Regions from separate parts of the Mesorhizobium sp. B2-4-14 genome, predicted to be linked through region 1. Evidence: riboswitches for the same ligand, from Rfam matches in the RefSeq annotation. Region 1 holds a riboswitch; the other holds the start of a gene.

The links. A riboswitch is a leader RNA that binds a small molecule or an ion and turns the genes downstream of it on or off. The one in region 1 is predicted to bind cobalamin.
Region 2: another riboswitch for cobalamin. It lies ahead of bluB (5,6-dimethylbenzimidazole synthase); the one in region 1 lies ahead of FJ938_RS18685 (DUF1636 family protein).

What each region holds. Positions count from the first base shown of each region.
Region 1 is NZ_VFVA01000021.1:51,444-62,022, forward strand. Features, by position in the region: gene FJ938_RS18655 (DHA2 family efflux MFS transporter permease subunit) at 1-336, opposite strand, end outside; gene FJ938_RS18660 (HlyD family secretion protein) at 643-1,818, opposite strand; gene FJ938_RS18665 (MarR family transcriptional regulator) at 1,815-2,294, opposite strand; gene FJ938_RS18670 (iron ABC transporter permease) at 2,454-3,503, opposite strand; gene FJ938_RS18675 (ABC transporter substrate-binding protein) at 3,503-4,450, opposite strand; gene FJ938_RS18680 (ABC transporter ATP-binding protein) at 4,498-5,283, opposite strand; gene FJ938_RS18685 (DUF1636 family protein) at 5,280-5,684, opposite strand; cobalamin riboswitch at 5,770-5,977, opposite strand; gene FJ938_RS18690 (helix-turn-helix domain-containing GNAT family N-acetyltransferase) at 6,295-7,242, opposite strand; gene FJ938_RS18695 (hypothetical protein) at 7,287-7,466, opposite strand; gene groES (co-chaperone GroES) at 7,948-8,244, shown strand; gene groL (chaperonin GroEL) at 8,314-9,966, shown strand; gene FJ938_RS18710 (TetR/AcrR family transcriptional regulator) at 10,140-10,579, opposite strand, start outside.
Region 2 is NZ_VFVA01000031.1:6,348-16,926, reverse strand. Features, by position in the region: gene FJ938_RS22765 (DnaJ C-terminal domain-containing protein) at 1-19, shown strand, start outside; gene fabI (enoyl-ACP reductase FabI) at 127-945, shown strand; gene FJ938_RS22755 (histidine phosphatase family protein) at 997-1,584, shown strand; gene FJ938_RS22750 (carbonic anhydrase) at 1,663-2,382, opposite strand; gene FJ938_RS22745 (DUF1344 domain-containing protein) at 2,615-2,869, opposite strand; gene aroC (chorismate synthase) at 3,053-4,174, shown strand; gene ribB (3,4-dihydroxy-2-butanone-4-phosphate synthase) at 4,261-5,361, shown strand; gene FJ938_RS22730 (hypothetical protein) at 5,754-6,737, shown strand; partial or broken gene bluB (5,6-dimethylbenzimidazole synthase) at 6,902-7,411, opposite strand; cobalamin riboswitch at 7,532-7,714, opposite strand; gene FJ938_RS22720 (histone deacetylase family protein) at 7,893-8,819, shown strand; gene FJ938_RS22715 (exodeoxyribonuclease VII small subunit) at 8,823-9,074, shown strand; gene FJ938_RS22710 (DUF2277 domain-containing protein) at 9,186-9,452, shown strand; gene FJ938_RS22705 (pirin family protein) at 9,492-10,412, shown strand; gene dxs (1-deoxy-D-xylulose-5-phosphate synthase) at 10,500-10,579, shown strand, end outside.

The DNA.
Region 1 (10,579 bases):
CATCAGCCGGAAAAGCACCATGGTTTCCAGGCTCCACGCCAGGCCGCACAGCATGGAGAAGATGGTGAAGCCGACCACCGCCGTCAGGAACAATTCCTTGCGGCCGAAGCGATCGGCAAGCCAGCCGGTGACCGGCGTCATGATGGCGGCGGCCACGATATAGGAGGTCAGCACCCAGTTTATGTTGTCCGGGGAGGCGCCGAGATCGCCGGTCATCGTCGGCAGCGCGACATTGGCGATGGTCGTGTCGAGCGCCTGCATGATCGTCGCCAGCATGAGCGCGACCGTGATCAGGCCGCGATGCGGCACTTCTTTGAAGGGTTCGGGCGTGCTCATGCGCGCAACTTCCAGCAGGTAACAAAAACGTGTACACAGGGTTTCCGGGCGGCAAGGCCTTCCCTGAGAGACCTTCATCGCGGTGGGACGCGATTATCGATGTGGGGGTTACATCGACCGAAAGTCTCGAGTGAGCGGATGCCTGCCGCCCGGAAACATGAGGACCGACGGGGCGGTGTCGAAGATTTCAGGTGTCGGCCAAACCACGACGCGGCTCGAACCAGGCACTGGTCCTTCCCGCTCCTCCCATCAGACCAATCCTGCTATTCGCTTCCACCCGCCTGGTCCTCGCGGGCTTCCGCCGACTTACTGCGCGTGCTCGCCAGCCGTTGCGTGACCGAATATAGCCGGAAAACCGCGGGCAATCCCGGTATCGACTGTGACGGAGACGCTCATGCCGGTACGCAGAGCCATCTTGGCGTCGGGATCGGTCAGTTCCAGCCGCACCGGGATGCGCTGCGTGACCTTGACCCAGTTGCCGGTGGCATTTTGCGCGGGCAGCAGCGAGAATTCCGCACCGGTTCCCGCACCGATCGCCTTGACGGTCGCCTCGAAGGTCCTGCCCGGATAGGTGTCGACGACGATCTCGGCCTTCTGCCCCGGCTTCATGTTGGTGAGCTGGGTTTCCTTGAAATTGGCATCGATCCAGGTGTCGCCGGTCTCGACCAGAGAAAACAACGGCGTGCCGGAGCCGACAAACTGGCCGACCTTGAAGGACGAAGCCTGGGAGATGACGCCATCGGCGGGCGCCTTCACCGTGGTCTGCGCCAGGTCGTATGCGGCCTTGTCGCGGGCGGCGAGCGCCGACATCACGGTCGGATGCTTGTCGGTTTCGATGTCGGGGTTGCCGCCGAGGGCGGCCTTGGCGCTGATGATGCCCTGCTGGGCAACGGCAAGCTGCTGCTTTGCCTTGTCGAGATCGTTCCTGGCCTGGTCGAGTGAAGACTTGGCGTTGATGCCCTTCTGGGCAAGATCGGCGGCACGGCCATACTGCGACTGGGCGTAGTCGACCTCGCTGCTGGCGGACTTCTCCTGCGCCATTGCCTGGCTGTAAGCGGCGCGCAGCTGCTCGACATTGAGGCGCGCGGCAGCAACAGCCGCGTCGGCCTGGGCAAGCGCGATCCGGTAAGGCTCGGGATCGATGGCGAACAGGAGATCGCCCTGCTTAACCATCTGATTGTCCGATATGGCGACCTGAACGATGCGTCCCGCAGTGTCCGAGGCGATCGACACCTTGGCCTGCTGCAGGTTGGCGTTCTCCGTCTCCTGATAGCGCCCGCCGGTCACCCAGACATAGCCGCCGCCGATGACCAGGGCCGCCGGCAAGGCGAACATCAGAAAAAAACGGCCCATGCGGCGCTTCTTCGGCGCTGGCACTGGCTGCACGGGAGGAGCGACGGCAACAGGAGCAGCAGCCGGCTGGGCCGGTGCTTCCATCTCCACCTTGGGGGCGCTCTCGCCTATTTTGGCTACTGCGTTCATGCTGCTGCGCCTTCTGTATTCTTGACCTTTTCGTCCGACGATGAATCGCCATCCGCGAGATTTTGCGCCATCGCATCGAGCGACCTGATCAGGATGCGACGGTCCTCCGACGAAACGCCGACAAGCGATTCCTCATAGACCTCGCCGGCGAGGCTCTTGACCTCGGCATAGGCCGCGCTCGCCTTGGCGGTCGGAAAAATCATCCGCACTCGGCGGTCGGCGGCGTCGGCGCGGCGTTCGATCCACCCGCCCTCCTCCATCCGGTCGACAAGGCGCGAGACGCTGATGGGCTCGATTTCGAGCAATTCCGCGAGCCGGGCCTGGGAGACCCCCGCCTCCTTGGCGACACGCACCATAAGGCGCCACTGCGCCGACGACAGGCCAAGCCCGCTGGCGCGCATCTCGAAGCGCTTGCGCAGCAGACGCTGTACGTCGTGGATTAAAAATCCCAATCTATCGATGCCATCAGAAACCATGAGCGATACTTATAATAAGCGTGCTTACTATTCAAGGTGCCAAATCGCAATGGAAGCCGGCAAATGTGCAGGACAGCCATGCGACACGGTCATGGTTGGCAAGAAGTAAGCGTCGTGAGCTTTTTAGAAGGAACCTGACAAGGGCAGAACCGAACGTTCTCACAGGCGATTTCGAACGACCATCGTGACGACGAAGAACGCGCCGAGCGAACTGGTGATAATGCCGATCGGCAATTCCTGTGGCGGCAGAAGCGTGCGGGCCAGAAGATCGCTTGCCAGCAAAAGCACCGCCCCAAACAGCGCGCAGCTTGCGATCAGACGCAAATGCAAGGGGCCGGCCAGCGGCCGCGACAGATGCGGGATCATCAATCCGACAAAGCCGATGACGCCGGCGACCGAGACCAGAATTGCCGTCGAGAAGGCGGCGACGAGGAATGTCGCCCTGCGCATCCTTGCCACGGGCACGCCAAGGCTTTCGGCGGCACTTTCGCCGGCCAGGAAGGCGTCCAGCCTGCGATGGTTCCAAAGCCCGTAGGCCGCGATCGTGCCGGCGCCCAACGCGCCCAGCCACACATTGTCCCAGCGCGCCAGCCCAAGCCCGCCCATCGTCCAGAACAGCACCGAATGGGCCGCGCGCTGGTCTCCGGCAAAGACCAGGTAGTTGGTCAACGCCGTGAACATGAAGGAGACGGCAAGCCCGGCAAGGATCAAGCGTTCCGGGCCCTGCCCCCTTACCCGCGCGACCAGCAGCAGTACGATGCCCGCTGCCAGCATGCCGCCGGTGAAAGCCGCGATCGGCAAGGTCCAGATGCCGAAACTGTCACCAAAGACGGTGATGACGGAAACCGCGCCCGCGGCGGCCCCCGAAGACAGGCCGAACAGGAAGGGATCGGCGAGATCGTTACGCGTCACCGTCTGCAGCAACGCGCCGACCATGCCGAGGCCCGCGCCGACACAGACCGCCAGGATCGTGCGCGGCAGCCGCAGATCGACGACGATCTTGCCGACCGGGCCAGACACCTCATGTTCGCTCAACCCGACGGCATGGCCAAGTGCGGCAACGACGTCGCTCAGCGGTATCAGCGTCGAACCATAGGCGATCGACAGCAGCACGAGAGCGGCGGTCGCCACCGCGCCCGCCGCCATGGCCAGCGGGAATGCCCTGTGCCCTGAGAGCGCGCCGGATTTGTGCTTCAGGGCGAGATGCATCAGAACGCTTCCGGATGCATCGCCCTGGCGATCTTGCCGATGGCTTCGATGTTTGCCGGTCCGGGCGTGAGTTCGGCATAGCGCAGGGCCACAAAACGCTCGTTCTTGACCGCGTCCGTCTCTTTCATCGCCGGATGCGCCTTCAGGAAATCAAGGAGTTTCGTGTAACCGCCGCCATCCTGATAGTCGAGCAGGATGAGGAATTGCGGATTGCGCGACGCCACGGTTTCCCAATCCGTGTTGCCCCAGTTCGTCTCCATGTCGGCCATGATGTTTTCGCCGCCGGCCGCCGTGATCATGGCACTCGGGATGGCGAATTTTCCGGCGGTGAACGGCTTGTCCTCGCCTGAATCATAGAGGAACACCCGTGTTCCATTGCGGGCGCCGACCTTGGCGGTAATGTCGGCGAGTTGCGCCTTCCATCCGGAGACAAGCCTTTCCGCTTCTGTCTCCTTGCCGAAGATCTTGCCCAGTTTTTCGACATCGCCGTAGAGAAGGTCCAAGGAGGCTGCCGGGCGGTTCTTGTCGAGATGGACGCAGCTTTCCGTCAGCACCAGCGTCTTGATGCCGTGCGGCGCGAGCGTGTCGGGAGTCACGTCGCCGCCCGGCTTCATGCCGTAGTACCAGCCCCCGAAAAAGAAATCGGGCTCGACCGCGACGAGGTTTTCGAGCGTCGGGTATTTTGGCGCCAGTTCCGGAATGGAACCCTGCTCGGCCTTGAATTCGGGGCCCACCTTGTACCATCCGGTGATGCCGGTCAGTCCGACGATCGACGGCTGCAGTTTTAGCGCGAAGGCCATTTCGGCCATGTTGAGATCATGAATGACGGCGCGCTTGGGAGGGGCATCGAAGGTCAGCGGCCTGCCGCAACTGTCGACGGTGACCGGGAAGGCGAAGGCTGCCGACGCCAGCAGCGAGAAGGCGAGCGACAGGGCGAGGCGTTTCACGATTTTTGCTCCTTGGTTGAACTGTGTCGGATGAAAGTTGGTTTCGGTCAGGAAGGCGCGGCACGGTTCGGAACATCGAACACGGTCAGTTCGCGGTCCTCCGTGGGATGGCGCAGGCGAAACACGTCGACGCCGAAAATCTCGCGGATCAGTTGTTGCGTCAGCGCTTCGCGCGGCGCCGCCAGCGCATGGAGCCGGGCTTCGTTCATCACCGCTACCCTTGTGGCGAACGGCGCCACCAGCGCCAGATCGTGCAGCACCGCGATCACCGTCATGCCGAAGCCAGCCACGAGTTCGAGCAGTTCCGCGCGGGCGCGCGGGTCGAGATGGTTGGTCGGTTCGTCGAGGAACAATACTTTCGGTTCCTGGGCGATGGCGCGCGCAAGCTGGGCGCGTTGGCGTTCCCCGCCCGACAGCGAGCCAATGGTGCGGCCAAGCTGGGGCAGCAAACCGGTCCGGCGCAGCGCGTCCACGACAATGTCGCGTTCCTCGCTCCTGTGTTTCAAGCCGGCATGCGGGACGCGGCCAAGCTCGACATAGTCGATCACCGCCAGCCGCGGATCCGGCTGGTCGGTCTGGCCGACGACGGCGATGTGAAGGGCCCGCTCGGCCGGCGAAATCCTGTCGAGGCGGCGCCCGCCGAGTTTCACCTCTCCGGAACTTGGCTTGAGCATGCCGGACAACATGCGCAGCAACGTGGTCTTGCCGGCGCCGTTGGGGCCGATAATGGCGAGGCGATCGCCGATGGCCATGGACAGGCTGACCGCGTGGACCAGATTCCGCCCATTCGCCACCGCGCCGAGATCGCGCGCCTCGAGAAGCGGCACCGTCATCGGCTGTCTCCTGCTGGCTCGTCCGCTACCGGGATGCGGGCCAGCGTCTTGCCGGCCAGTCGCGGCGGACGTTGTCCGGCATTGCACCAGCCGTCGGGGAGCGAGGCGTAGAGCCTGGCAAATCGCACGAGATCGCCGGCATCGGCTTCCGCATCGATGGAGCCGAAGAGATAGGCGGCCTTGCCGGGCGCCTGGAACGCCACCGCCAGCGGCCGCGCACAGCCTGCCATGCACGCCACCCCCTCGACCGTGAAACCCTGCGCCACCGCGAGTTCGGCGTGGGTCGACAACCGCGAGCGCAAATCGGTGCACAAAGCTTCGCCCGACCTGGTCCCTGTCGGGATGTCGCGGCAAAGCGTGCACACGATGATACGGTGAATGCGATCTATGGCGGCGCCCAACTTTCCGTCTTTCTCGATTGGCGACGGAAGGATGTTGGCGGTCGGTCATCAGACCGACGTCCACGTCTCCTCCCGGCACACCCCGTCCGGTCAACTCCGTGATGGCAGGTCTCCTGGCTCGCGGGTCTCGGCGCAATCCTGCCTTCCCAGCCTCGCCGGCCAGTGGCATTTCGGATCTCGCTCACCGCTTACAGTTGCGGGGGCAGCCACGGCCTCGATCCCAGGCGGATCTCACCGTGTTCCCTTTTCACCCCTCGCCTTTCGACTCGGGGACCATCACCATTCCACCCTAGTTTTCCCCGGATTGCATCGCAACGGATTTCTCGGTTGCCACGACCGGAGCTGAAGCCGCGTGCGACCACGCATCTTTATGTAATAACATAACGCAATAACGCATGAGGCGCGGCGCTGTCAAGCGAGGGGCTGTCAGCCATCTGTCGAGCGAATTGCGCGGAGTGCGCAATTTCGATCAAATTGGCCAAGCGCGGAAAGCCGGATGATTTCAGGTCGAATCGACCTGAAATCTGAATCCGCTTCTAATCAAAGAGATAGGGCATGACGTCGTCTGAAAACCGCTTCACACTTTTCGGCATCATGCTCTGGCGGAAGATCACAAATCAAGATTCCAGTTCTGACCAACCAGATCCTTGCCGAAGGAATGGTGAGGTTCTTCCTCGATCAATTTGAAGCCGGCGGCCTGGTAGATATGCCGGGCAGCGGCGAGAATGTCATTTGTCCACAAGGTCAGCGTCTTGTATCCCCTGGCGCGGACAAAGCCGATGACTTCCTCCACCAGTCGCTTGCCGATGCCGAGGCCACGCGCCGAAGGCTCGACATAGAGCAAACGCAGCTTCGCCACCTGATCCGACTTGCGTACGACGAAGACCGAGCCGACGACCTCGCCTTCCCGCTCGGCGATCCAGCTGCGCTCCCATTTCGGATCGTAGGATTTCACGAACGCCGCGAGGATTTCGGCGACCAGCGCCTCGTAGGTTTCGTCCCAGCCATAGTCCTGGGCATAGAGCAGCCCTTGCCGGCGGGTGATCCAGCCGATGTCGCCGATCTGCAGCGGCCTCAACAGATAGGGGATCGTTGGCTCGGCATTTTCGGCGAGTAGACGCTGCACCGTCTGCATGGATTTGACCAGCCGGTCTTGTTCCGATGCCGGCAGCCGATCGAGCAGGGCCCGGACCTGATCGTGCGATTCCTTGTTCAGCGGTGCGAAGGCATTCCTGCCCGCCTGCGTCAACGCAATCGACGATTGCCTCGCGTCCGAAACCAGCGTCGCTCTGGAGATGAGGTGAAGGCGTTCGAACTTTTTCAGCAAACGGCTGACATAGCCGGCATCGAGGCCGAGATCGCGTCCAAGGTCGGTCGCGGTCAGGCCATCGCGATGCGCCAACTCGTAGAGCACACGCGCCTCGGTCAGGGAGAAGGCGCTTTTCAGCAGCCCTTCGTCGAGCAGCCCGATCTGGCGGGTGTAGAAGCGGTTGAATGCCCGCACGACATCGATCCGCTCATTGGCCGCATCATTGCCGGGCTGATGGTGAACCGTCATTGACATCTCCTGTCTTTACAGGATCAATCATTTACTTGACTGAGTCAACTATCTTGAGCATCCGACGTGTTCACATCATCGGCAACACCGGCCAACGATCCGCAAATCCTGCCGCCGGATAGCACCGCGATCGGCCCGAACTGCTGCAGCACGGCCGCGCTCTGCGTCGGCCGCAGGAACGCGTAATCGCCTGGCCTGATGGCCGTATCGGCAGGCAGGCCCATGAATTGTTGTAACCGATGTCAACAGGCGGGAGCGGCGTGAGGGCGATCCTGGCCGGTCGCTGGTCTATCTCGCCCGACGAATGAGGCCTTCAAAGCCGTCGGCCAGATCGGAGGCGCCGGCCGTGAACATCTTCACGAGGTTCTGGGGACGGCCGGGAGTCTTGTTGGCATCAAGGAGGCCCTGCCCTCATGCAGAACGAAATCGAATTTTCCGTAGTCAAAGCCGAGTTCACGTCGCCGCGGCGGAACGTTGCCCGCTTCTGGTCCTCGGTTCGGCCAAGCTTCGGTAAGTTCACCATCATGATGGAAAGAGGCACTCGGCGCGCCTTGACTCTGGCAGGCCAGCAGCCTATCTCATCGCCACGTTAGCACTCGCCACTGGTGAGTGCTAACTACAGGTCCGGCGCCGCCGGACTTTGTTGTTGTCCGGCTTCGCCGGATGGAGGAACTGTTTCTCACCGTTCTCATCGAGGAAGAAAAAATGGCAAAGTCGAAGTTCCGCCCGCTTCATGACCGCGTGGTCGTTCGCCGGGTCGAATCCGAATCCAAGACCGCCGGCGGGATCATCATCCCGGATACGGCGAAGGAAAAGCCGCAGGAAGGCGAGATCATCGCCGTCGGCTCCGGCGCCCGCGACGAAAGCGGCAAGCTCGTTCCGCTGGACGTCAAGGCTGGCGATCGCATCCTGTTCGGCAAGTGGTCGGGCACGGAAGTCAAGCTCAATGGCGAAGACCTTCTGATCATGAAGGAATCCGACATCATGGGCATCATCGGCTGATTATCGGCCTTTCCGTCAACTGAATCTTGAATCTTCGGGCTCGCTGCGAGCCCCTGCCAGGAGTTAAACATGGCTGCCAAAGACGTAAAATTCTCCCGTGACGCCCGCGAGCGCATGCTGCGCGGTGTCAACATCCTCGCCGACGCGGTGAAGGTCACGCTCGGCCCCAAGGGCCGCAACGTCGTCATCGACAAGTCGTTCGGCGCCCCGCGCATCACCAAGGACGGCGTCACCGTCGCCAAGGAAATCGAGCTTGAGGACAAGTTCGAGAACATGGGCGCGCAGATGGTCCGCGAAGTTGCTTCGAAGACCAACGACATCGCCGGCGACGGCACCACGACCGCGACCGTTCTGGCTCAGTCGATCGTCCAGGAAGGCCACAAGGCGGTTGCCGCCGGCATGAACCCGATGGATCTGAAGCGCGGCATCGATCTCGCCGTGGCCGACGTGGTCGGCACGCTGATCAAGAACGCCAAGAAGATCAAGACCTCGGAAGAGGTTGCCCAGGTCGGCACCATCGCCGGCAATGGCGACTCCTCGGTCGGCTCGATGATCGCGGAAGCGATGCAGAAGGTCGGCAATGAAGGCGTCATCACGGTCGAGGAAGCCAAGACCGCCGATACCGAACTGGAAGTCGTCGAAGGCATGCAGTTCGACCGCGGCTATCTCTCGCCTTACTTCGTCACCAACGCCGACAAGATGGTCGCCGATCTGGAAGACGCCTACATCCTGCTGCATGAGAAGAAGCTCTCCAACCTGCAGGCCATGCTGCCGGTGCTCGAGGCTGTCGTGCAGACCTCCAAGCCGCTGCTCATCATCTCGGAAGACGTCGAAGGCGAGGCTCTGGCCACGCTGGTCGTCAACAAGCTGCGTGGCGGCCTGAAGATCGCCGCCGTCAAGGCGCCGGGCTTCGGCGACCGCCGCAAGGCCATGCTGGAAGACATCGCCATCCTGACCGGTGGCCAGGTCATCTCGGAAGACCTCGGCATCAAGCTCGAGAATGTCGGCCTCAACATGCTCGGCCGCGCCAAGAAGGTGTCGATCTCCAAGGAGAACACCACCATCGTCGACGGCGCCGGCAAGAAGCCGGAGATCCAGGGCCGCGTCGCGCAGATCAAGCAGCAGATCGAGGAGACCACCTCGGACTACGACAAGGAGAAGCTGCAGGAACGCCTGGCCAAGCTCGCCGGCGGCGTTGCGGTGATCCGCGTCGGCGGTGCGACCGAAGTGGAAGTCAAGGAAAAGAAGGACCGCGTCGATGATGCCCTCAACGCGACCCGCGCGGCCGTCGAAGAAGGCATCGTTCCCGGCGGCGGCGTCGCGCTGCTGCGCGCCTCGCTCAACATCAAGGCGACCGGCGCCAACTCCGACCAGACCGCCGGCATCAACATCGTGCGTCGCGCGCTGCAGGCTCCGGCCCGCCAGATCGCGGCCAACGCCGGTGCGGAAGCCTCGATCGTCGCCGGCAAGATCCTTGAGAACAAGGGCGCGACCTTCGGCTACAACGCCCAGACCGGAGAGTATGGCGACATGATCGCCATGGGTATCGTCGACCCGGTCAAGGTCGTGCGCACGGCCCTCCAGGACGCGGCCTCGGTCGCCGGCCTGCTGGTCACCACCGAAGCCATGATCGCCGAGGCTCCGAAGAAGGAGTCGGCTGGCGGTATGCCGGGCGGCATGCCTGGCGGCGGCATGGGCGGCATGGGCGGCATGGACTTCTAAGAAGTCCATAAGTACGCCCATCAACTCACTTTGCTCAAGCCCGCAAGCGGGCTTGAGTGGCGGCATGGACTTCTAGTCCAGCCAATCAGCTATTTTGCAAAGGGCGGCAGCGATGCCGCCCTTTTTCTTTGGAACCAGCAGTTGCCGGCAGCCGATCAAATGAAGAGGCAGCGTCACACGGCAGCGTCGGCGCGTTGGGCGACTTTACCTGCAAGCACCGCCTGCTCGATTAGCGCGGCCACCTCATCGGCTACCGTAATGACCGGCGTGCGGTCGCGAGTGGCGCGGGCAATCACCATCAGGCCTTCCAGCGACGACTCGACCAGCAGCGCCAGCACCTGCGCGCGGCGCTCGGCCACCCCTGCCCGCAGGAACGCCTCCCGCAGCAGCCCAATCCACTGCTCGAAAGCGGAGCGGCAGATTTCCGCCAGGTCCGGCACGTCGTTGGGCGCGTCGAGCACGATCGGCGCGATCGGACAGCCGAGCGAAAACTCATTCTCCTCCAGCATGCGGGCCACAGACTGGTAGATGTGGTGGACGGCAACCGCCGGATCTTTTTCCGCCGCCAAGGCCGCGCCCAGCCGCTCGGTCACCTCGGCCACACTGGCCCGCG
Region 2 (10,579 bases), on a different contig from region 1:
GCGTGGCCAAAAAGGCTGATCGGCGACTTTTGTCCCCCGAACTGTCCGGTTTGAGCGCTTGAAGGGGCCCTGTGCCTGTGCGATAGGGCTCTCCACAAAGCAGATACTCTTGCGGAGAGCACGCACATGGCGGGTGGACAGGGCCTGATGGCCGGCAAGCGCGGCCTGATTCTGGGCGTCGCGAACAACAGGTCGATCGCTTTCGGCATCGCCAAGGCATGCGCCGACCATGGCGCCGAGATCGCGCTGACCTATCAGGGCGAGGCGTTCAAAAAGCGTGTCGAACCGTTGGCGGCGGAACTGGGCGCCTATGTGGCCGGCCATTGCGATGTCACCGATCCGGCCAGCCTCGACGAGGTCTTCGCCAATGTCGCCAAGCATTGGGGCAAGCTCGATTTCCTCGTCCATGCCATCGCCTTCTCCGATAAGGACGAACTGACCGGCCGCTATGTCGAGACGACGCGCGACAACTTCCTGCGCACCATGGACATTTCGGTGTTTTCCTTCACCACCATCGCCAAGCGCGCCGAGGCGCTGATGACCGAGGGCGGATCACTGCTGACGCTCACCTATTACGGCGCCGAGAAGGTGATGCCGCACTACAATGTCATGGGCGTTGCCAAGGCCGCTCTCGAGGCCAGCGTGCGTTACCTTGCCGTCGATCTCGGCGCCAAGAAGATCCGCGTCAACGCAATCTCGGCCGGCCCGATCAAGACGCTGGCCGCATCCGGCATCGGCGACTTCCGCTACATCCTGAAGTGGAACGAATACAATTCACCACTGAAGCAGACGGTCACGCAGGAAGAGGTCGGCGATTCCGGCGTCTATTTCCTGTCCGACCTGTCGCGTGGCGTGACCGGCGAAGTGCATCACGTCGATTCCGGCTATCACGTGGTCGGCATGAAGGCGGTCGACGCGCCTGATATTTCGACGGTCAAGGAATAGCTTTCCCGCCAATCCTCCGCCCAGGCCCAGGCCTCACCTCCGGAAGACCTGATGTACCCGCTGGTTTACATCGTGCGCCACGGCCAGACCGCGTGGAACGCCGAGGCCCGGCTTCAGGGTCAGGCCGACACCGATCTCAATGAGCTCGGCCGCCAACAGGCCACCGGAAACGGGAATCGGTTGGCCGGCCTCGTCCACAAGCCGGAGGATTTCGATTTCATCGCCAGCCCGATGAGGCGGACGCGCGAAACGATGGAGCGCATCCGCGTCGCGATGAAGCTCGATCCGCTCGCCTATCGAACCGATCCCGATCTCGTTGAAGTCAATTTCGGCGATTGGCAGGGGTTCACCTTTGCCGAGCTCGAGACACGCTATCCCCGTGCGAAGAAGACTCGCGCTTTGGATAAATGGAACTTCCAGCCGCCCGGCGAAGGTGCCGAGAGCTACCAGATGCTGCTTGAACGGGTGAAGCCCCGATTCGACGCGCTCGACCACAACACGATCTGCGTGACGCATGGCGGCGTCATGCGCACCTTGTTTCGCTTCGTGCTTGAGATGCCCGAGGACGAGGCCGCGAACCTGGAGATACCGCACGATCGCGTGCTCCGGCTGCAGGGTGAATGCCTGGAGTGGCTGTAGCTGTCCTGGTTATGGTTATTTATTCGAGGTTGGCCCGCGAGGCTCCAACTCCTGAGCGCGGTCGCCCGGATGAACGTATCATTCGAGGTAGGTCACCACACCCGTTTTAAGATCATAGATCGCCGCGACGATCTTCAGCTTCCCGGTCCCGGTGAGACCGGCCAAGAGCTTGCTTGAAACGGCAAGGCGCCTCGCGGTCCGCCTTGCGCTCTCCTTAGCCGTGTTGTCGACAAAATCGCCCGCCTCGCTCCGCACCGCGATTGCCGCCGGCAAGATCGGCTCGATCATCGGACCGATCGCGCCCGGATAAGTGGCGTTCTTGGTGACCACGTCGCAAGCCGCCTTGACCGCACCGCAGCTTGTGTGCGCGAGGACGACGATCAACGGCGAACCGAGTACCTCCGCGCCATATTCGACCGTGCCGAGCGTCGCGGTGTCGACGAGGTTGCCAGCATTCCGGGCGACGAACAGTTCTCCAACGCCGTGGCCGCCGAAGATCAGCTCCGGCGGAACGCGACTGTCGGCGCAACTGATGACAGTGGCCCAAGGCGCCTGGTGTGTAGCGACAGCATTCCGCTGCGCGGCAAGGTCAATCGAGCAGAGTTCCGGATGGCTGACATAGCGTTCGTTGCCGGACTTCAACGCGACCAACGCTTCATCGGGGGGCAGTGGCGTCGCAGTGCCCTCGGCCGCGCGCGCCGGCCAGACCGCTCCGCCAAAACCGGTCGCGACGAGCCCCGCGCCGACCTTGAGGAAATCCCTCCGGCGGATCCCTTCGCCCTCGCAGTCGCTGCACATTGCCCTGCTCCCGCCGCCGATCCAGCCGATGGCTGGATCCGTGAGCTGAGACTGCTACCAACGAGTTGCATTAGCAAGTGCTAACTCTCGCCCGGTCCATCCAGGCTACCTGGAAACGGCATGAGGTCACGATTCCAAGCTTTCGGCTCGGATAGGGGCTGAACGGAAGATCAAGATAAAGCTCGATTCCGAGCCTGTCGGAATGGATCCGGCCGTGCGCAGCCGGAGGCTCCTATTCGGTGTCCGGCAATTCCATGTCGGTGACGACGTTCTCGCCATTGGTCACGTCATAGGCAATGACGACGTCCATGCCCGGCTTCAGCGAGTCGAGATCGGTCTCGGCGTTCAGCTTGTAGGATTTGCCGTCATCCAGCGTCAGGGTCAGCGCGTCCTTGTCGATCTTCTTGATCAAGCCTTCGGTCTGCCCGGCGAAAGCGGCGGTGGAAAGCAGGAGTATGGCGGCAACAGCGCCAATCAGGGTACGCATCATCGTCCTCTTTGGTCATTGCGCCGGCACGGTGGCGGCGGATCCTCAACGGCGAATGGAGCAGAGCAGAAACCAACCGAATGTGTCAAAACTAAATCCGCCAGATCACAGTTTGACCCCTGTGGAAAACGCCAATAGAAGGCAGACTTCAGTCGGCTTCGATGCCGGGCAGGGCACTTTTCCATGTCTCACAATACGTTCGGCCATCTTTTCCGCGTCACCACCTGGGGCGAAAGCCATGGCGCAGCGCTCGGCTGCGTGGTGGATGGCTGTCCGCCGGGTATCCGCTTCACGCGCGACGAAATCCAGGCCGAACTCGACAAGCGCCGGCCCGGCCAGTCGCGTTTCGTCACCCAGCGCCGTGAGCCCGACGAAGTGAAGGTGCTGTCCGGTTTCGTGCTCGACGAGGACAGCGAGACGATGATCACCACCGGCACGCCGGTTTCGATGCTGATCGAAAATGTCGACCAGCGCTCGAAGGACTATGGCGAGATTGCCCGCCAATACCGGCCGGGCCATGCCGACTACACCTATGACGTCAAATACGGCATACGCGACTATCGCGGCGGCGGCCGTTCCTCGGCCCGCGAGACCGCGGCGCGCGTGGCGGCCGGCGCACTCGCGCGTAAGGTGGTGCCGGGCATGGTGGTGCGCGGCGCGCTGGTGTCGATGGGCGAAAAGTCGATCGATCGCGCCAACTGGAACTGGAATTTTATTGGCGACCCGGAAAATCCGTTCTTCACCCCCGATCCAGCCTCTATTCCCGTTTTCACGCAGTATCTCGACGGCATCCGCAAATCGGGTTCCTCGGTCGGCGCGGTGATCGAGATCGTCGCCGATGGCGTCCCCCCAGGGCTCGGCGCGCCGATCTACGCCAAGCTCGACCAGGACATTGCCTCCGGGCTGATGTCGATCAACGCCGTCAAGGGCGTCGAGATCGGCAACGGCTTCGAGGCCGCGCGCATCACCGGTGAACAGAATGCCGACGAGATGCGCATGGGCAACGATGGCAAGCCGGTGTTCCTGTCCAACAATGCCGGTGGTATCCTCGGCGGCATCTCTACCGGCCAGGCGATCGTCGCCCGCTTCGCCGTCAAGCCGACCTCCTCGATCCTGACGCCGCGAAAGTCTATCGACAAAGACGGCAACGACGTCGAGGTGATGACCAAGGGCCGGCACGATCCCTGCGTCGGTATTCGCGCCGTGCCGATCGGCGAGGCCATGGTTGCCTGCGCCATAGCCGATCATTATCTGCGCCATCGAGGACAGACAGGGCAGGGAATAGGCAGGAGCAGTAGGCAGTAGGCAGCCTGCCTGCCCAACATATTTTCCTTTTCCCTACTGCCTTACTGCCCTATTCCCTACTGCCCTGCGAACGAAGCGAGCGCTCCATGCCTTACGACCAGAAGAAGATCGTCGAAGCCATCCGTGCCTTTGAACGCGGCGAGATCGTCGTCGTCATGGACGATGACGGGCGCGAGAATGAGGGTGACCTGATCGTCGCCGCCGTCCACTGCACGCCCGAGAAAATGGCCTTCATCGTGCGCAACACGTCGGGCATCGTCTGCACGCCGATGCCGCGCGAGGAAGCCAAGCGGCTCAATCTTGCGCCGATGGTGGCCGACAATGATTCAGCCCACACCACCGCCTTCACCGTCAGCGTCGATTTCAAGCACGGCACCACAACAGGCATTTCGGCCGACGACCGCACGCTGACCGTGCGCAACCTCGCTAACGGCAATGTCGGCGCCTCCGATTTCGTCCGTCCCGGCCACATCTTCCCGCTGATCGCGCGCGAAGGCGGCGTGCTGATGCGTTCGGGCCATACCGAGGCGGCGGTCGATCTGTGCAAACTCGCCGGCCTGCCGCCGATCGGTGTCATTTCGGAACTGGTCAATGACGACGGCACCGTCAAGCGTGGCCCACAGGTCGCGGCCTTCGCCGAGGAGCATGGCCTCCAGCAGGTTTCGGTCGCCGATCTCATCGCCTACCGGCAACGCAAAGAAACGCTGGTCGAACGCGTGGCTTGCTCGGAGATCGACACGCTCGGCGGCAAGGCGCAGGTCTTCACCTATACGTTGCCCTGGGACACGATGCATCATGTCGCGGTGGTCTTCGGCGATATCCGCGACGGCGAGGACGTTCCGGTGCGGTTGCATTCCGAAGACGTGGTGACCGACGTCTTCGGCACCAGCCATCGGCTCGACGGCATCATGAAGGCGATGGGCGAGCGTAAGCGCGGTGTCATCGTCTATCTGCGCGAAGGCTCGGTCGGTGTCGCCCATCAGGAGCGCAAGCGCCCTGCATCAGGTGACCGCGAGGATCACGAAGAGGCGCGCCGGCGCGAAAACGAATGGCGCGAAATCGGCCTAGGTGCGCAGATCCTGAAGGATCTCGGCATTTCCTCGATCAACCTGATCGCCTCGCGCGAGCGCCATTATGTTGGTTTGGAGGGTTTTGGCATCCATATCGCCAAGACCGAGATTTTGTAGTCCACCGAGGGATCGACGCGGCGGAAAGGTCCTGCTGGCAGGTCGCCTGCGTTGGCGATTGACTGAAGCGTCCGCTTGCCTCGTCATCCTATGGCGAAGCAAGGAGCGAAGCGACGCGGCTCAGACCATAGGATCCATGCCGCGACTTCGACGCGTTGCCACGGTCCAGAATTCTGCTCCGCTGTGATCTTCGATCAAGGTTACGGCATGGATCCTCGGGTCTGCGCTCCGCTTCGCGTCGCTCCGCCCGTGGATGACGACGTCGCGGAAGCCTCGGCCAATTCCGAACGTTTGCGAAACGAGCGGCTGCTCGCTTCTTCTCGTCGCCCCCCGGTTGACAATCTTCGGGGTGAGCGCATCCTCCCAGCCCTCTCTGAGGGGAGATTCGGGGCATGTGGGATTTCAATATCGGCAGGTCGGTGTCCATCACGATGCGGACCTGGCCTTTCATTGTTTTTCGCATGATCGTCTATTTCGGTATCACTCTGGCCTATATCCTGGCGACTGGCACGGGCGCCTCCGTCGGCTATGGCGTCGGCCATATCTCCACCGATCCCGACGGGCCGTTGTCCTTTGCTCTATGGGGCGGCGTCGTCGGCTTTGGCGCCGTCTCGATCGCCGTCTACTGGATCCGCGAATACATTCTCTACGTCGTCAAGGCCGGCCATATCGCCGTCATGGTCCATCTGATCGACGGCCAAGATGTGCCCGGCGGCCAGAACCAGATCGCCTATGCCAGGAAAGTGGTGACGCAGCGCTTCGCCGAGGCCAATATCCTTTTTGTCGTCGACCAACTGGTCAAGGGCGCCATTCGCGCCATCACCGGGCTGCTCGGCGGCATCGCCGCCTTCCTCCCCATTCCCGGTTTGAGCGGGCTGGTCAGCTTCATTAACACCGTAATCCGCCTGTCATTGACCTATGTCGACGAGATCATCCTCGGCTACAACATCCGCATCGACTCGTCCTCGCCGTTCGAAACCGCACGCCAAGGCGTGGTGCTCTACGCCCAGAACGGCAAGATCATGGTCAAGAACGCCGTCTGGCTGGCGATCATCATGTGGGGCGTGTCGTTTGTCATCTTCCTGCTGATGCTGGCCCCGGCCGGCGCCATTCTTTTCCTCATGCCCGGGCAGCTTGCCGGCTGGGCCTTCGTGCTCGCCATCGTCTTTGCCTGGGCCTTCAAGGCAGCCTTCATCGAGCCCTTCGCCATCGCCTGCCTGATGCAGGTCTACTTCAAGACCATCGCCGGCCAGGTGCCAGATCCGGCTTGGGACGCTCGGCTGGCCGAGGCATCGTCGAAGTTCAGGGACCTCAAGGACAAGGCGCTCTCCTCCTTCGGTGGTTCGCGCTGGGACACGGCCGGCGCGACACGCTGATCGGCCGGGCTGGCGGGCGTGCCGGCGACGGTATAGAGGCTCGACACCGCTGATTTGAGCGGCGTCTCGCCCTGGCCGCAAAACGTCTCGCTCATGATCAATTCGGGCAGCGGCAATCGCCGGCCCCAGCCATGTGTCTCGAGGTCCGGCTTGGGCGCGAACTCGGAAACACGGCCGACGCAGAGGTAGGCGATCGGCGTCACGTGCTCGGGAATGGCCAACAGCCGCTTCAACGCCTCAGGCTCGATGATGCTGACCCAGCCGACGCCGATGCCTTCGGCCCGTGCCGCCAGCCAGAAATTCTGCACCGCGCAGACCGTGCTGTAGAGATCCATCTCCGGATTGTGCCAACGCCCCAGCGGCGAACCTTTCGAGCGCTGGCGGTCGCAGGTGATGCAGATGTTGAGCGCGCTTTCGCAGATGCCTTCCAGCTTGAGCTTGCGGTAGAGCGCTTGTCGCTCTTCCTCGATTGCTGGCAGTTCCTGTTCACGCGCGGCCAGGAGCAGGTCACGTACCTTCTCCCGGCGCCCGGCACCGCGAATGACGATGAAGTTCCACGGCTGCATGAACCCGACCGATGGCGCGTGATGGGCTGCAAGCAGCAGCCGAGCCAGCACCTCGTCGTCGATGGTCTCGGGAGTAAAATGGCTGCGAACATCGCGCCTGGTGAACATGGCTCGGTAGACGGCGTCGCGCGCCATCTGGTCAAATCCATCGCCCACAGGAGCGGTCATGGCTTCCGGCATCGCTTGTCCCCTTGCGACTTCAAATCAATGCCGCCCGCCTGACCATGCGGGTGACGATGCCTGCCAGGCCGGTCTTCTGGCTCGGGATCAACCCGCGTCCGGTGCCTTCCCGTCATCGACAGTGGCATTTACCGACGCGGTCCCCCTTACAGCGTTGGGCACGCCACGGAATTCAACCGTGTTCCCGATTCTCCCGCCAGAGCATTTGCAGCCAAGTGGATTCACTTGGCGTCGCATAATGCGGCTGAAACAAACAGACCGGCGGGCACCAGGCAGTGGTGGCGACCTTACGCCGAAGCCCCGGCCGCGCCAATCCCCGCAGCGACGCGAATGGACGCAGACGTGATTTTCCCCAGCGATCAAGCCGCAACGCATGGCCATTGCCGCGTCGGGGCACTAGATAGGGACCATGGCCACCCGTCTCTACACGCACCCTATCTTCCTTGAGCACATCACGCCGCCCGGCCACCCCGAGCGGCCGGACCGCTTGCGCGCCATCGAGCGCGTGCTCGACGACGAAGCCTTTGCCGCGCTCGACCGCGTGAAGGCGCCGGAAGGAGATGAAGCCACTATCCTCTATGCACATCCGGCCGATTTCGTCGCGCGTGTGCGCGCCGCCATCCCCGAAGAGGGCATCGCCCGCGTCGATGCCGACACCACCGCCAGTCCGAAGAGCTGGCAGGCGGTGATCACCGCGATCGGTGCCGCCAACGCGGCCGTCGACGACGTCTTCACTGGCCGGGCCGACAATGCCTTCGTCGCTGCCCGCCCGCCCGGCCACCATGCCGAGAAAACCACCGCCATGGGCTTTTGCTTCTTCAATACGGCGGCCATCGCGGCGCGTTATGCGCAAAAAAAGCATGGCGCCGAGCGGGTCGCCGTCGTCGACTGGGACGTGCATCACGGCAACGGCACACAGGATATCTTCTGGGACGATCCGTCGGTGCTCTACTGCTCGACGCATCAGATGCCGCTCTATCCCGGCACCGGTGCGAAGAACGAAACTGGGGCCGGCAACATCGTCAACGCGCCTCTGGCGCCGCAGACCGGCAGCGAGGTGTTTCGCGATGCCTTCCTGTCGCGGATCCTGCCGGCGCTCGACAAATTCGCGCCCGATCTGATCATCATTTCGGCCGGCTTCGACGCGCACCACCGCGACCCGCTGGCCGAGATCAATCTGACCGAGGATGATTTCGACTGGGCGACGGGCCAGCTGATGCAACGCGCCGCGCGTCACGGCGACAACCGGCTCGTCAGCCTGCTCGAGGGCGGCTACGATCTGCAGGGATTGGCATTTTCGGTCGCGGCCCATGTCGCGCGGCTGATGAAAGGATGAATGATGGCTGGTGAGACCAATGAAGACGTCAAGGCGATGAGCTTCGAGCAGGCACTCGATGCGCTGGAGAAGATCGTCGATGACCTGGAGCGTGGCGACGTGCCGCTCGATCAGTCAATCCGGATCTATGAACGCGGTGAGGCGCTGAAGGCGCATTGCGACCGGTTGCTGAAGGCTGCGGAGGACAAGGTCGAGAAGATCAGGCTGTCGCGCGATGGAAAGCCGGTCGGAACGGAGCCGCTCGATGCGGACTGAGGCACGGTCGCGATGACGGTCTTGTCTCGCCGGTTTTTGGACACGATCATGATTGAGGATCAAGCTCGTCCCGATTGGAACGGCTCCAGGACAAGAGGAGAAACGGAAGCGATGTGCAGAAACATCAAGACCCTGTTCAATTTTGACCCGCCGGCAACCAACGATGAAGTTCGCGACGCGGCACTTCAGTTTGTCCGCAAGCTGAGCGGCACGACGCGGCCTTCGAAGCAGAACCAGCATGCGTTCGACCATGCGGTGGAGGCCATCGCGGCATCGGCGCGGGAACTGCTCGATTCTCTCGAAACAAACCAGCATCCGCGCAACCGCGAAGAGGTGGCGGCCAAACTTCGGGCAAAGGCGGCGCTCCGTTTTGCCTGATGCGGCCAAGGCGGTCTGGACCGCTGACAAGGAGAGTTCATGAGCTTCTTCCCGGGGAAGGACCCTGAAGCCGGCGATGCCTTTGCCAGCGATCAGATCGAACTGATGGTCATCCCGAACGCCAAGGACATTGGCGGCTTCGAGGTGCGCCGAGCCTTGCCAACCGCCAAGAGGCGTCTGGTCGGCCCATTCATCTTCTTCGACCGCATGGGGCCGGCGATCCTGCGCGCGGGCCAGGCGCTCGATGTCCGTCCCCATCCCCATATCGGCCTGTCGACGGTCACCTATCTGTTTGACGGCAAGATCCGGCATCGCGATTCGCTGGGCACCGAAATGGTCATCCAGCCCGGCGACGTGAACCTGATGACCGCCGGCCGCGGCATCGTGCATTCCGAGCGCACGCCGGAGGAATTGCGCGGCGCGCCAATGTCGATTTCGGGCCTGCAGACATGGCTTGCCTTGCCAGACGACAAGGAGGAAGTGGCGCCGGTGTTCGAGAACACGGCTGTCTTGCGGCTTCCCGAGATCGATGCCGAAGGCGTCAGCGGCCGCGTTGTCATCGGTGATTTCCAGGGACTGCGCTCCCCTGTTAGGGCCGATTCCGAAACGCTCTACGCCGACCTGCGCCTGGCGCCGGGCGCCAGCGTGAAAATCCCGGCCGACGCCGAGGAGCGCGCCATCTACACGCTGCAAGGCGAAGTCTCGATTGCAGGCGATGTGTTTCCGGCGGAGCGGCTGCTGGTGTTCCGGCCTGGTGACGAGATCATCGTATCGTCGCAAACCGGTGCGCATTTCATGCTTTTCGGCGGCGCCTCGCTTGGCTCGAAGCGCTACATCTGGTGGAATTTCGTCTCCTCGTCCAAGGAGCGCATCGAACAGGCCAAGCAGGAATGGAAGACAGGCCGCTTCGATATCGTTCCAGGAGATGACAAGGAATTCATCCCGCTGCCTGAAGGCTAGATCTCAGCCCGATCCGCGTCACCGACACGCATTTACTTTCGCCGGCTGGCAGCCTATCCCGCCGATGAACAGAAAGCCTGAGCACCCGTGAACGCAACGCCGCATACGCCGCTTCTTGACAAGGTCCGCATCCCGGCGGATTTGCGCGCGCTGGACGAGAGCGATCT